Regions from separate parts of the Dechloromonas sp. ZS-1 genome, predicted to be linked through region 2. Evidence: predicted binding sites of a transcription regulator. Region 2 holds the regulator's gene; the other holds the start of a gene.
The links. The regulator sigma-54, encoded in region 2, starts transcription at its own class of promoters, with help from an activator protein. The targets are predictions, from matches to a motif close to TGGCACGCTTNCTGCTNA.
Positions count from the first base shown of each region.

Region 1: the regulator sigma-54 is predicted to act here: its motif matches at 5,346-5,363, upstream of AACO21_RS07850 (ammonium transporter).

Region 1 is NZ_JBDIYD010000004.1:96,123-103,265, reverse strand. Features, by position in the region: gene AACO21_RS07885 (SPOR domain-containing protein) at 1-336, shown strand, start outside; gene coaE (dephospho-CoA kinase) at 333-956, shown strand; gene zapD (cell division protein ZapD) at 1,017-1,775, shown strand; gene AACO21_RS07870 (DNA gyrase inhibitor YacG) at 1,778-1,984, shown strand; gene AACO21_RS07865 (Nudix family hydrolase) at 2,096-3,043, opposite strand; gene AACO21_RS07860 (ATP-binding protein) at 3,040-3,930, opposite strand; gene AACO21_RS07855 (murein transglycosylase A) at 3,979-5,238, shown strand; gene AACO21_RS07850 (ammonium transporter) at 5,395-6,597, shown strand; gene AACO21_RS07845 (caspase family protein) at 6,856-7,143, opposite strand, start outside.
Region 2 is NZ_JBDIYD010000001.1:274,081-281,223, reverse strand. Features, by position in the region: gene AACO21_RS01385 (RluA family pseudouridine synthase) at 1-30, opposite strand, end outside; gene recA (recombinase RecA) at 242-1,270, shown strand; gene recX (recombination regulator RecX) at 1,263-1,694, shown strand; gene lptB (LPS export ABC transporter ATP-binding protein) at 1,691-2,431, shown strand; gene AACO21_RS01365 (RNA polymerase factor sigma-54) at 2,462-3,916, shown strand; gene raiA (ribosome-associated translation inhibitor RaiA) at 3,932-4,255, shown strand; gene ptsN (PTS IIA-like nitrogen regulatory protein PtsN) at 4,313-4,756, shown strand; gene hprK (HPr(Ser) kinase/phosphatase) at 4,766-5,701, shown strand; gene AACO21_RS01345 (hypothetical protein) at 5,750-5,998, shown strand; gene AACO21_RS01340 (adenylate/guanylate cyclase domain-containing protein) at 6,060-6,929, opposite strand; gene ttcA (tRNA 2-thiocytidine(32) synthetase TtcA) at 6,943-7,143, opposite strand, start outside.

The DNA of each region.
Region 1 (7,143 bases), on a different contig from region 2:
TGGTGGGTGCATCTGCCGCCCCAGCCGAGTCGCCCGGAGGCGGATCGGCGGGCCGAGGAATTGAAGAAGGCGGGTATCAGCGACTACTTCATCGTGCAGGAGGCGGGGCCGAATCGTTTTGCCATCTCCCTCGGTATTTTCTCGACGGAAAAAGCGGCGCAGGAGCAGTTGGCCGAGGTCAAAGGAAAAGGGTTCAAGACCGTCCGCCTCGTGCAGCGGCCCGGCAAAGACAGTGCGCTGCAGATTGAGGTGCGCGGACCGGCTGTCGCCCGCGAGGGCCTCCTCACGGTGGCGGGGCGCGTTGCCGCCGAGCGCAAGCCCACGGAGTGCCCGTGAGTGGTTTTGTGGTTGGGCTGACCGGGGGCATCGGCAGCGGTAAATCGACCGTAGCCGATTTGTTTGTGGCGGCAGGCGCCGGTTTGGTCGATACCGATGCGATTGCACATGAACTGACCGCGCCGGATGGTGCTGCCATGCCCGCCATTGCGGCGGCATTTGGTGCCGCGGTGCTGACGCCAACGGGGGCGCTGGACCGCGCTGCCATGCGCCAGCGGGTCTTTGCCGATGCAGGCGCGCGCCAGCAGCTTGAGGCCATCCTTCATCCGATGATCCGGCAGTTGTCGGATGCGCGGTGCTTGGCTGCGACCACGCCTTATGTCGTGCTGGCCGTCCCCCTGCTGGTCGAGTCCGGCACGTATCGGGCGCGCTGTGACCGGATCGTGGTGGTTGACTGCCCCGAGTCGCTGCAAATCGAGCGCGTGATGGCCCGTAACGGCCTTGCTGCTGATCAGGTGCGTGCGATCATGGCGGCCCAGGCAACACGGGCGGATCGTCTGGCGGCGGCGGATGACGTTGTCTTGAATGACGGCGGCCTGACAAAACTTTACGAGCAGGTCGAGCGCTTGCATTTAAATTACCTACGCCAATCGGCCGAAAAAGCTAAAGCAAACTGTTGAGATTTGCCTGCAAATGGCTCAGAATTAGGACAATTTTCCCATTTTGCCTACCGGGGTCGTGTGATCACCTACGAATATCCTTTCAACGAGCGCATCCGCACATTGCTGCGCCTGGAGGATCTTTTCGACAAAACGGCCTATTTCGCCCAGAGCGAGGGGCAACTGGAACACCACACTGCGCTGGTCACCCTGTTCGAAATCCTGGAAGTGGCCGGCCGTGCCGATCTCAAGCTGGATCTGATCCAGGAGCTTGAGCGTCAGCGCCAGACCCTGCTCGCTTACCGTAACAACCCCGATATCTCCGAGGAAGCCCTTTCCGGCGCCTTGTATGAGATCGAGCAATCGTCGGCCGCCCTGTTGAGCATGACGGGCAAGATCGGTCAGTACCTTCGTGACAACGATTGGCTGATGAGTATCAAGAGTCGGGCCGTGATGCCGGGCGGGGTGTGTGAATTCGACCTGCCGTCCTACTACTGGTGGCTGAATCGTCCCGTGGATGCCCGTCGTGAAGCCATTGATGGCTGGAGCCGGCCGCTTTACCCGCTGCGTGACGCGGCAGCGATCGTCCTGCGCCTGTTGCGCTCGAGCGGTGCGCCGAAGCCGCATCTGGCCGGCAATGGTCAGTTCCAGCTCAATCTGGGCGGTTCGGCGGCGCAGATGGTGCGTGTGGCGGTGGATAACGACGAGCCGGCCATCCCGGAAGTCAGCGCCAACAAGTATTTCCTGAACATCCGCTTCACCAAGCCGCCCAGCGGCGAGATCAAAGCCAAGATCTGCGAGCGCGATGTCAGCTTCAAACTTACCTTCTGCAATCTCTGATCATGGCCGGACGTATCGTGCGCTGCCCGCAGTGCGGCGGGGATGCCGTATTTGCTCCCGAAAACAAATGGCGTCCGTTCTGTTCCGAGCGCTGCAAGCAGATTGATCTCGGCTGCTGGGCCAACGAGGATTACCGCATTGCCGGACAGGTCAGCGATGACGAGGCCGGCGCCCCCGGCCTTGAGTTTCCGGATGCGCCGCAGCGCTGAGGCCTGAGTCTCCGGCGGGGCGCACGATTTGCCGCCCGGCTTTCCTCTGGCGGCATGCTTCCCGTTTTGAGGCGTGCCCGACGGTCGACCGTCGGGCAAACCCGATTTTCGCTACCAGCCCCGCATCAGGGCGATGCCGTGGGCCCCGTGTGCCTGTGCCGTGGCAAGATGCCCGGCTTGCATGCCGCCGAGCGCAAAGACCGGCAGGGTGTTGCCTTGCAGGCGCTGGCCAAACTCAGCCCAGCCGAGGCCGCTGGCTTCCGGGTGGGTGGGCGTCGGCAGGACCGGTCCGAGCAGGGCGTAATCCAGGTTCAGTGCGCCCGCCTGCTGAATCTCCGCTGCGCTATGGCAGGAGGCACCGACCCAGGCAAAGTCCGGCCGGCTCGTGCAACGTGCCAGGCTCTCGGAAGAGAGGTGGATGCCATCGGCCCCGACGCGCCGGGCAATCTCCGGGCTGTCGTTGACGACCACCAGGGCGCCGCGTCCGTGGGCGAGGCGGGTGACGGTTTCGGCAAACCACAGCCGTTGCGCATCGGGCCATGATTTGTCGCGGATCTGGATCAGGCCCAATCCGTTGTCGAGCGCGGCTTCCAGTCGCTCGAGCTGGCGCTCGACCCCTTCGATTTCACCCATGGTGATGGCCATTTGCGTCGGCAAAGACAGGGCTTTCAGGATTGGGTCGTTCGCCGGCAAGATGGGCGATACCCGTGCCGCCTCGCCACAGGCCATCCAGTCGACGGCGCTGTGTTCTAGGGGCGCGGTGATGCCGATTTCGCCCTCCCAAGCCGTCACGCGCCAGAAATTCAGGCGCACGGTCGCGTGCGGGTAGGTGAACTGACGTGTCAGCCAGGGCGAGCAGGCCGTGACGGTGATGCCGAGTTCTTCGTTCAGTTCCCGGATCAGGGCCGCTTTCACGTGCTCGCCCGGTTCGACCTTGCCGCCCGGAAACTCCCAGTAGCCGGCGTAGACTTTGCCCTCCGGGCGCTGGGCGAGGAGAAACTCCTTGCCGTCAGCGCGCAGCATGACGGCCGCGGCTACTTCGACGATGTGGTCGCTCATGCCGAGGCTCCGGCTTGCAGGCGCCCCGCGAGGTCGCGGGCAAATTGCCAGGCGACCCGGCCCGAGCGGGAGCCCCGGCTGAGTGCCCAGTTGAGGGCTTCGCGCTCGTTGGCGGCAATGACGTCTTCCTCGACGCCAAATTCGCGCAGCCAGCGTTGCACCACGGCCAGGTAGTCGTCCTGGCTGAAGGGGTAAAAGGAAATCCACAGGCCGAAGCGTTCGGAGAGGGAAATTTTTTCCTCCGTCGCTTCGCCTGGATGAATTTCATCATCCACGCGTTGCGTGTCCAGATTTTCCGAAAAGTACTCGGGCATCAGATGGCGACGGTTCGAGGTGGCGTAAATCAGGACATTGTCCGGCGGCGCAGCAATGGAGCCATCGAGCACCGTTTTGAGGGCTTTGTAGGCGGTTTCGCCTGCTTCGAACGAGAGATCGTCGCAGAAAATGATGAATTTTTCCGGTCGACCGTCGAGCAGGTCGACGATATCCGGCAGATCAACCAGGTCGTTCTTGTCGACTTCAATCAGGCGCAGCCCCTCGGCAGAAAAGGCATTGAGCACGGCCTTCACCAGCGAGGATTTGCCGCAGCCGCGCGAGCCAGTGAGCAGCACGTTGTTGGCCCCGCCGCCCTGAACAAACTGGCGGGTATTGGCGACGATGCGGGCTTTCTGGTCGTCGATGGTTTCCAGTTCGTCGAGCTGAATGGGGTGCGGATGGCGTACAGCTTGCAGCCAGCCGCGGCCTTGGGTCTTGCGCCAGCGAAATGCCACGGCGGCAGACCAGTCAGGTGCCGGCAGGGCCGGTGGCAGCGTTGTTTCAAGGCGGGCCAGGACGGTTTCGGCTTGGCCGAGCAGGCGCTCAAGGCGCAGAGAATCGAGGGCAGTCACAGGTATACTTCGCGACAAATTGGTCAGCCCCGCACTCTAACGAAAGCAATGCAAAAACTCCACGCTGTTCTCCGCCCGCTGCTGCCCGCGCTGCTGGCCGTACTCGCGGCTTGCGCGCCGCTCATGCCGACCTCGCCGCCGCCTGAAAAAGAAGGGGGGGCGGCCTGCCCCACCTGTCCGGCTTGTCCTGTTTGCCCGCCGCCGCCGGTAGTCACGCCCAGCGTGCCGCCAAGTCCTCAGCCGTTCGTGCGCCACTATGTCCCGGCGGTCTGGGCCGATCTGCCCGGTTGGCAGGATGACGATCACGCTGCGGCCTGGACGGCATTTTTGTCCTCCTGCCGGGGGATGGCTTCCCGCCCGCATGGTGCGGCCTGGAAATCGGTGTGCGATCAGGCGCGTACGGCCGGGCCCTTGGCGGAGAACGCCCCGGCTGCCCGACAGTTCTTCGAGAAGCATTTGCGGCCCTATGCCGTGCTGAGTGGCGATGGCAAGGCCGAGGGCATGGTGACCGGTTACTATGAGCCCCTGTTGCGGGGGAGCCGGCATGCGCAAAAGGGCTTCGAACAACCCGTGCGCGGTGTGCCGGACGACTTGCTGACGATTGATCTGTCGGCCCTCTTTCCTGAGTTGAAGGACAAGCGCGTGCGTGGTCGCTTGGAGGGCAACAAAGTCGTGCCCTACTGGTCGCGTGCAGAGATTCAATCCCGTGGCGAGCGTCTGCCCGCCAAGACCTTGCTCTATGTCGATGATGCGGTCGAGCTTTTCTTCCTGCAGGTGCAAGGCTCGGGGCGGGTGCGTCTGCCGGATGGCAGCATGGTGCGCCTGAACTACGCGGATCAGAATGGTCATCCCTATCAATCGATCGGCCGGGTTCTGATCGAGCGGGGTGAATTGAAGCTCGAAGACGCTTCCATGCAGGGGATTCAGGCCTGGGCACGTGCTAACCCAGCGCGTTTGAATGAGTTGCTGAACGCCAATCCTAGCTATGTCTTCTTCCGGGAGTTGCCTGATAGCAAGGTCGGGCCGCAAGGTGCCTTGGGGGTGCCGCTGACGGCGGAGCGCAGCATCGCGATTGATCCTCGTGCCATTCCCTTGGGCGCGCCGGTCTTCCTTGCCACGACGCGACCGAATTCGGTTCAGGCGTTGCAACGCCTGGTTTTGGCGCAAGATACCGGTGGCGCCATCAAAGGCGCTGTTCGCGCAGATTTTTTCTGGGGATTTGGTCGCGAGGCGGGCGAGCAGGCTGGGCGGATGAAACAGTCCGGCCGGTATTGGCTCCTGTGGCCGCAGGGTATCGCACCGAAATAAGGCGTCCGCACCGCAAGCGTGCTGAAAATGCATAATTGCACCAATACTGTGCGCATGAGTGGCTATGATAAACGCTAGTGCACTGATTTGATGCGATTTTGCGGCACTGGAATGGTGCTTGCTTTAGATGCGTCCAGTTATCTTTCAGGAGGTTTCATGGACGCTTTCCAAACTGGCAGCAACGTGCTGTTCATCCTGCTTGGGGCCATTATGGTGTTGGCCATGCATGCGGGCTTTGCATTCCTCGAGGTGGGGACGGTTCGCAAGAAAAACCAGGTGAATGCTTTGGTCAAGATTTTGACCGACTTCGGTGTATCGACTCTGGCGTATTTCTTCATTGGCTACGGCGTGGCCTATGGCATCCATTTCTTCAGTGGCGTCGAGACGCTGATGGAGAAGGGGGGCTTTGAGCTGACCAAGTTCTTTTTCCTCCTGACCTTTGCTGCGGCCATTCCGGCCATCATCTCCGGTGGGATTGCCGAGCGGGCGAAATTTCACCCGCAGCTCATGGCGACGTTTCTGCTGGTCGGGTTTGTTTACCCGTTCTTTGAGGGGATTGCCTGGAATCAGGCGTTCGGGATTCAAGCTTGGCTGAAGGCCACCTTTGGCGAAGAGTTCCATGATTTCGCCGGCTCGGTGGTGGTGCATGCCATGGGCGGCTGGATTGCCCTGCCGGCCGTGCTCCTGCTGGGCGCACGTTATGGCCGTTACAGCAAGGATGGCCGTATTTCTGCCCATCCGCCTTCCTCCATTCCCTTCCTGGCCCTGGGCTCCTGGATCCTGATCGTCGGTTGGTTTGGTTTCAATGTCATGAGTGCGCAGACGCTGGACAAGATTTCCGGCCTGGTCGCGCTGAATTCCCTGATGGCAATGGTGGGTGGGACGATGGTGGCGCTGATCCTGGGCAAAAATGACCCGGGTTTCGTGCACAACGGTCCTCTCGCCGGCTTGGTTGCCGTTTGTGCGGGTTCCGACCTGATGCATCCGATGGGGGCGCTGGTTGTGGGGGGCGTTGCAGGCGGACTGTTTGTCGTGATGTTCACGCTGACCCAGAACCGCTGGAAAATTGACGATGTCCTGGGGGTGTGGCCCTTGCATGGCCTCTGTGGTGCCTGGGGGGGTATTGCTGCAGGTATTTTCGGCAGCAAGGCACTGGGTGGCGCCGGCGGGGTCGCTTTCATGCCCCAACTGATCATGACAGCCCTGGCCATTGTGGTCGCGCTTGTCGGTGGCTTTGCGGTCTACGGTCTGATGAAGGCAGTTTTCGGCCTGCGCCTCGATCAGGAAGAAGAATACGAAGGGGCGGATCTCTCCATTCACAAAATTACTGCAACGCCGGAGCGCGAGCCGAACTGGTAAGGTTTTGATAGGAAACAATTAAGTCTGTCGGGAGACCAGTGAAAGGGGAGCCAGTGGTGCTCCCCTTTCACATTGTCCCTATCGGGCGCGTTCTCAGTCAGCCTCGTTAAAAAGCATCCGGCTTAATGAACTCCTGCCCTGTGACTTCAGAGGCCATGCCGCACACAAATTGCCGCCGGGACTATTCAGTTTTCTCCTGTGGCACTAAACGAAAAAGCCCCGGTTTGCCGGGGCTTTTGTTAGCTGGCGCTGGACAAGTCAGCGATAGCTACGCTTCTCGAAGAAGTAATCGCCACCACGTTCGTGTCCTGCTGTCGTTGACGCACCATACTGTGGTGTTTGGGGGTAAAGCTCCACAACGCGTGATTTGATCTCTTCGAAGAGATTGCTTCCCGGAGCAAGGCGCTCCAGTTTCTGAATCGATTTCTGGAGGCTCCAGGCGAAGATGGAAAATCCGTCTTTCCCTTCGTCTGAAACAGGTTCCTCGCCGCCTGAGGACATCACGATGACCGAGCGTTTGCTGAGGGTTTGTTTGGTGGCTGTTGA
Region 2 (7,143 bases):
GGTGGCCGGGGGCGGCGCGTAAACAGTCATCTCGGGAGGGCCCGGCGGTCGACCGGTGCAGAAAGGCAAAAATCCGCTTGCCAGAGGGCCTGCGGATCATGTACTGTACGGATATACAGTATTTGTACTGGGGATCAGACCACACTATACCGTGTCCGGGCCCCGAATGACGAATCAGGCAATTTCTATACCATCCGTGGCCCCTGTGCCATAATCCGCTCAAATTTTCGAGGACTCCCCCATGGACGACAACAAGGCAAAAGCGCTGGCAGCGGCGCTGCAACAGATCGAAAAGCAATTCGGCAAGGGCTCCATCATGAAGATGGGCGAAGCCGATGTCGAACAGGGCCTGCAGGTCGTGTCGACCGGCTCGCTCGGCCTGGACATCGCGCTTGGCGTCGGCGGCCTGCCGCGTGGCCGTGTGGTCGAAATCTACGGCCCGGAATCCTCCGGCAAGACCACCCTCTGTCTGCAAGTCGTTGCCGAAATGCAGAAACAGGGCGGTGTGGCGGCCTTCATCGATGCAGAACACGCGCTTGACCCCTCCTACGCCCAGAAACTGGGCGTCAATGTCGGCGAACTCCTGATCTCCCAGCCCGATACCGGCGAGCAGGCACTTGAAATCGCCGACATGCTGGTGCGTTCCGGCTCGGTCGACATCATCATCGTGGACTCGGTGGCTGCCCTCACCCCGCGCGCCGAAATCGAAGGCGAAATGGGCGACCAGATGGTCGGCCTGCATGCCCGCCTGATGTCCCAGGCCCTGCGCAAGCTGACCGCGAACATCAAGAAGACCAACACCCTGGTCATCTTCATCAACCAGATCCGCATGAAGATCGGCGTCATGTTCGGCTCCCCGGAAACCACCACCGGTGGTAACGCGCTCAAGTTCTACGCTTCCGTGCGTATGGACATCCGCCGTATCGGCGGCATCAAGAAGGGCGACGAGGTGATCGGCAACGAAACCAAGGTCAAGGTCGTCAAGAACAAGGTCTCGCCCCCGTTCCGTGAAGCGATTTTCGACATCCTGTACGGCGAGGGCATCTCCCGCGAAGGCGAAATCATCGAAATGGGCGTGGCTCACAAGCTGATCGACAAGTCGGGTGCCTGGTACTCCTACAAAGGCGAAAAGATCGGCCAGGGCAAGGACAATGTCCGTGAATTCCTGAAGGCCAATCCGGCCATCGCGCAGGAAGTCGAAGCCGGCATTCGCGAAGCCGCTGCAGTGACCGTGATCAAGCCGACCAAGGCTGCCGCTGCCGATGCCTGACCTCCGGGTCAAGGCGCTGCAACTCCTGACCCGGCGAGATCACAGCCGGGCGGAGCTGCACAAGAAACTGGCCCCGTTGGCCGAATCCGAGGACGCGCTGGAAGCCGTCCTCGATGCCTTGCAGGCGGAGCGCCTGCTCTCCGATTCCCGCTTTGCCAGCCAGCGCGCCAGCCAGCGCGGCAGCCGCTACGGCAATGCCCGTCTGCGTCAGGAACTGCGTCAGCAAGGCGTCAATGACGAAGACATTACCGAGGCACTCGATGGCGCGGGTGAAGAGGTGGAGCGCTGCCGTCAGGTGTGGGCCAAAAAATACGGTCGACCGCCGGAAAGTGCGGAAGAACGTGCCAAACAGCTCCGTTTCCTGCAATATCGCGGCTTTTCCGGCGACAGCATTCGCCGGGTGATCAGCGGAGCAGATGAATGAGCATTGCCGATAATGCCGCGACCCTGTCGGCCAACAACCTGAAAAAGCGCTACAAGGCGCGTACCGTCGTCGAAGATGTGTCCTTCCAGGTCCGCTCCGGCGAGGTCGTTGGCTTGCTCGGCCCCAACGGTGCCGGCAAAACCACCTGCTTCTACATGATCGTCGGTCTGGTGGCGGCCGATGGGGGCGAAGTCCAGCTCGACGACAGCCGTCTGACCCATCTGCCCATGCATGCGCGGGCCCGCCAGGGCGTCTCCTATCTGCCGCAGGAAGCCTCCGTCTTCCGCAAGCTCAATGTCGAAGACAACATCCGGGCCATCCTGGAGTTGCAAAACCTGTCCGCCAAGGACACCGACGAGCGTCTGGAAAACCTGCTGGCCGAACTGCACATCGCCCATGTCCGGCACGTCAATGCGGCGGCTCTCTCCGGTGGCGAGCGCCGTCGCTGCGAAATCGCGCGGGCCCTGGCCACCAACCCGCGCTTCATCCTGCTCGACGAACCGTTTGCCGGGGTCGACCCGATTGCCGTGCTGGAAATCCAGAAAATCATCCGTTTCCTGAAGGAGCGGGGCATCGGCGTTCTGATCACCGACCATAACGTACGCGAAACCCTGGGGATCTGCGACCACGCCTACATCATCAACGCCGGTCGCGTGCTGGCGTCTGGACGGCCGAACGAAATCGTCGATAATGAAAGCGTCCGCAAGGTTTACCTCGGCGAGCATTTCAAACTTTGATCCCTCCCCTCGCCTGACACCGACCCATCGATGAAACCTGCTCTCCAGCTCAAACTGTCCCAGCATCTGGCGCTGACGCCCCAGTTGCAGCAGTCGATCAAGCTGTTGCAGCTGTCCACCATCGAGATGAAGCAGGAAATCGAACGCTACCTGCTCGAAAATCCGATGCTGGAACGGGAAGACGATGGCGAGCTCGGCTTTGCCGGTGCCCAGCAGTTTGATGCCCCGGCTAACCGCGAGCAGGAAGCCGAACGGAGCGAGACACCGCCGGCCGGTGAAGAGCGGGAAAGCCTGCCGGAAGGCATGGGCGAAGTCGATGATGATCGTTGGACCAGCGATGCCGGCACCTATTCCGGGGCCGGTCGTGATGAGGACGATGACAGCGACGCCCACGACATTCATGCCGCCACGGTCAGCCTGCGCGACCATCTGGGCTGGCAGTTGGGCATGACTCAACTCTCGGAGCGCGACCGCAGTCTGGTGCGTTTTCTGATCGAAGCGCTGGACGACGACGGTTACCTTTCTGCCTCGCTCGAGGAACTGCTCGAAACCCTGCCGCCGGAATATGAAATCGAGCTTGAAGAGCTCGAAATCGCGCTGCGTCACATCCAGAATTTCGATCCGACCGGTATCGGCGCGCGTACGCCGGCCGAATGCCTGCGCCTGCAGTTGCTGGCCCGGCGCGATGAGCCGGCCTGTGATCTGGCCTTGGTCATCGTCGACAAGCATCTCGAATTGCTGGCAGGCCGTGATTTTGCCCGTCTGAAGAAGTTGACCGGCTGTGACGACGAGACCTTGAAGGCGGCCCACGCCTTGATCGTCAGTCTCGATCCGCGCCCCGGTGCGCCCTATGCCCAGGTCGAAGCCCGCTACATCACGCCGGATGTGATCGTGAAGAAGCTCAAGGGCAAATGGACCGCCTACATCAATCCGGATGCCTATCCGCGGTTGCGCATCAATCGCCTGTACGCCGAAATCCTGGCCAAGCAGCGTCGTGGCAACGGCAACATGACGGCGCAGCTCCAGGAAGCCCGCTGGCTGATCAAGAACGTCCAGCAGCGCTTCGATACCATTCACCGCGTGACCCAGGCCATTGTCGATCGTCAGCGCCAGTTCTTCGAACATGGCGAGGTTGCCATGCGTCCGCTGGTGCTGCGCGAGATTGCCGATATCCTCGGCCTGCACGAGTCGACCGTATCGCGCGTGACGAGTCAGAAATACATGGCGACGCCGCGCGGCATCTTCGAATTGAAGTATTTCTTCGGCAGCCATGTCGCCACCGATACCGGGGGCGCTTGTTCTGCAACCGCTATCCGGGCGCTGATCAAACAGCTGATCGCTGCGGAAGATGGCAAGAAGCCCTTGTCGGATAGTCAAATATCCGAAATACTAGGCCAACAGGGGATCGTTGTAGCGCGACGCACGGTAGCCAAATACCGCGAGTCCTTGAACATTCCGCCTGTTAATTTACGCAAGACCCTGTAGTGAGAGGAGAATTAAATGAATCTGCAGATCGCTGGTCATCACATCGAAGTCACGCCGGCTTTGCGCGAATATGTCGAAAACAAGCTCGACCCCGTTATTCGCCACTTTGACAAAGTTACCGGGGTGAACGTCGTTCTCTCCGTCGAAAAGCTGAAGCAGAAGGCGGAAGTGACCGTGCACGTACCGGGTAAGGACATGCATGTCGAAGAATCCGGTGACGATCTCTATGCTGCGATCGATGCCATGTTTGACAAGCTGGACCGTCAGGTTCAGAAGTACAAGCAGAAGGTGCAGGATCACCACCGCGGCGAAAAGGCCGCCCACCACATGGCTGACTAACAGCCGCCAGGCCGCGTTTCCTTTCGGAAATGCGGCCTTTGTGTTTCTTCGTAGCCCATGAATCCGTTGTCCAATCTCCTGTCGGTCTCCCAGGTTCTCCTTGATCTGGAAGCCGGTAGCAAGAAACGCGTCTTCGAACAGGCAGGTATCCTGTTTGAAACGCATCTCGGCATTGCCCGTTCGGTCATTTTCGACAGCCTGTTTGCCCGCGAAAAGCTGGGCTCCACCGGGCTGGGCCAGGGTATTGCCATCCCGCATGGCCGTATCAAGGGCCTGAAGCAGGCTGCTGGCGCCTTCATCCGTCTGCCAGCCCCGATTCCCTTTGATTCACCCGATGGCCGACCGGTCAATCTGCTTTTCGTCCTGCTGGTGCCGGAACAGGCGACCGAGCAGCATCTGCAGATTCTGTCCGAACTCGCTCAGCGCTTTTCCGATCGTGCCTTCCGTGACGCCTTGGCCGCAGCACCGGATGCCGACTCCATCGTGGCCCTTTTTTCCTGATTGACCTGCGTGCGCCATATTCGTCTCGTCCAGCTTTACGAGGACAACCGCGAAAAGCTCCTGCTCAACTGGATGCAGGGGCATGAATCCGACCGCAAGATCGAACTGCGGCACGCCAATATCTACGGTGCCGATGTCGTCGGGCACATCAACATCATCCACCCGGAACGTTTACAAGTCTTGGGCCAGGCCGAGTATGACTGGGCCTTGCGCATTGGCGAACGGCGCTTCGGACAGATGTTCAGCGACCTGCTTGCAGCGCAACCGCCGGCGGTGATCGTCGCAGACGGTATCGCTCCGCCGGAGTCCCTGGTCGAGGCATGCCGCCTCTCCAATACGCCCCTCCTCTATTCTCCGAAGCCGGCATCGGCCGTCATCGATCTGCTGCGTATTTACCTGTCGGCGCGCTTGGCGGATACGGTCAGTCTGCACGGTGTGTTCATGGACGTCTTGGGCATGGGCGTTCTGATCACGGGTGATTCCGGCGTCGGCAAGTCCGAGTTGGCGCTGGAGCTGATTTCCCGTGGTCATGGTCTGGTCGCAGACGATGTCGTCGAAATGGCCCGGATTGCCCCGACGACCATCGAGGGGCGCTGCCCGGGCATGTTGCGTGACTTCTTGGAAGTCCGTGGCCTGGGCCTGTTGAATATCCGCACCATCTTCGGCGAGACGGCGTCACGTCGGAAGATGAAGCTGAAACTCATCGTTCACCTGCAAAAAACCGTGGCCGGCAGCGATGCGCCGCGTTTGCCGCTGGATGCCCAAACCCAGGAAGTCCTCGGTGTCCCGGTCCGCAAGGTGGTCATACCGGTGGCGGCCGGTCGCAACCTGGCGGTGCTGCTGGAAGCGGCGGTACGCAATACCATCCTGCAATTGCGTGGCATCGACAGCATGCAGGACTTCATGGACCGTCAGCAGCGCATGATGCTTGACGAAGAAGGCTGATTTACCGATAGTCCTGTCGTTCCATCACCCAATTTCAGGAGATCTGTCATGAAGAAACTGCTCGTTTTGTTGGCAATGGCTGTGGCAACTTCGGCATCCTACGCAGCGGATGATTGTGCAGCCCGTGCTGCTGAGAAAAAGCTGGCCGGTGCGGCCAAGAACAGCTTCATGAAGAAGTGTGAGAAGGATGCGATGGGGCCGGCAGGTCAGGCCTGTGAAGCCAAAGCCAAGGAAAAGAAGCTGGCCGGCGCGGCCAAGAACAGCTTCATGAAGAAGTGTGTTGCGGATGCCAGCTGATTTCTGCTGACAGCGCGATGCCAAGACTGGCCACCTGCGGGTGGCCGGTTTCGTTTACGCCCTAACGGATTTCGAATTCCGCACCTTCGACTTCCGGATCGTGATGCGAGGTGCCGAAAGACAGGGTTCCCCGTCCGGTGAGAATATGCCGGTCACGCCGCAGCACGATCTCCGGTTGGCTGCGATAGCGGATGAAGCAGCCATTGGTGCTGGTGTCGATCAACTCGATGCCATGTTCGTGCCATTCGAGGCGCGCATGCATGCGTGAACTCTTGCGGTCGTTGAGGCGAAGCTGGCAACTTGGATCACGCCCGATGGTCAGCACCGGCTGATCGGCATCGATGGTGAACAGCTGCCCTTCGAAGAGCAAGGTCATGCGCCGTTCCCCCTCACTGGTCGTGGCGGGCGGCAGGGGAAGCCAAGGCAGCTGGAAGAGATGCAGCAACTGCTGGTCATCGCGAACCGTTCGCTGCAGGGGGTCGGGTTCGTTGCGCACAAGAGAATGAGCAGGCAGGTGCGCGATCAGTGCCGGGCTGCAAAGAATCTGGTCGCGTCGGGCCATGCCGGCGATACGGGCGGCACAGAGGACGGTGCTGCCGCTCGGTCCATGCGGGGTCATCTCCGTGCCGCCCACGTGCATGCCGACGCGGATACCAAATTGCACGCCTTTGAGCGGCGGGAGATCGGCAATGCGCTGCTGCATTTCAAGGGCTGCCTGGCAGGCATCCTCGGCTTCATCAAAGATCGCCAGCACTTCGTCACCGACCTGATGGGTGATGCTCCCGCCCATCCCCTCGATGACATTACGAATCCGCTTCAGGCAACGGTCGATACCGTGACCCAGGGTGGACTCGTCCAGCCGCTCGTATAGCCGCGCGCTGCCGGCAACGTCGGCAAACAGGATGGCGCAGGTGCGAGGCGTGGCGGTCATGGCGGCGGCAGATTTATCCCATCAGGTTAATCGGGATGGTACCGGACATTGGCATGTCTTCGCGATCAAAAGCAATATCCCCCTCTTCGACCTCGGTGTCGAGCGTGAGGTTGCGGAAGTCGAAGAGGGCGTTGTCGCCCAGGTGGGAGGGCACCACGTTCTGCATGGCGGTGAACACCGATTCCGTACGGCCGGGGAAGCGCTTGTCCCACTC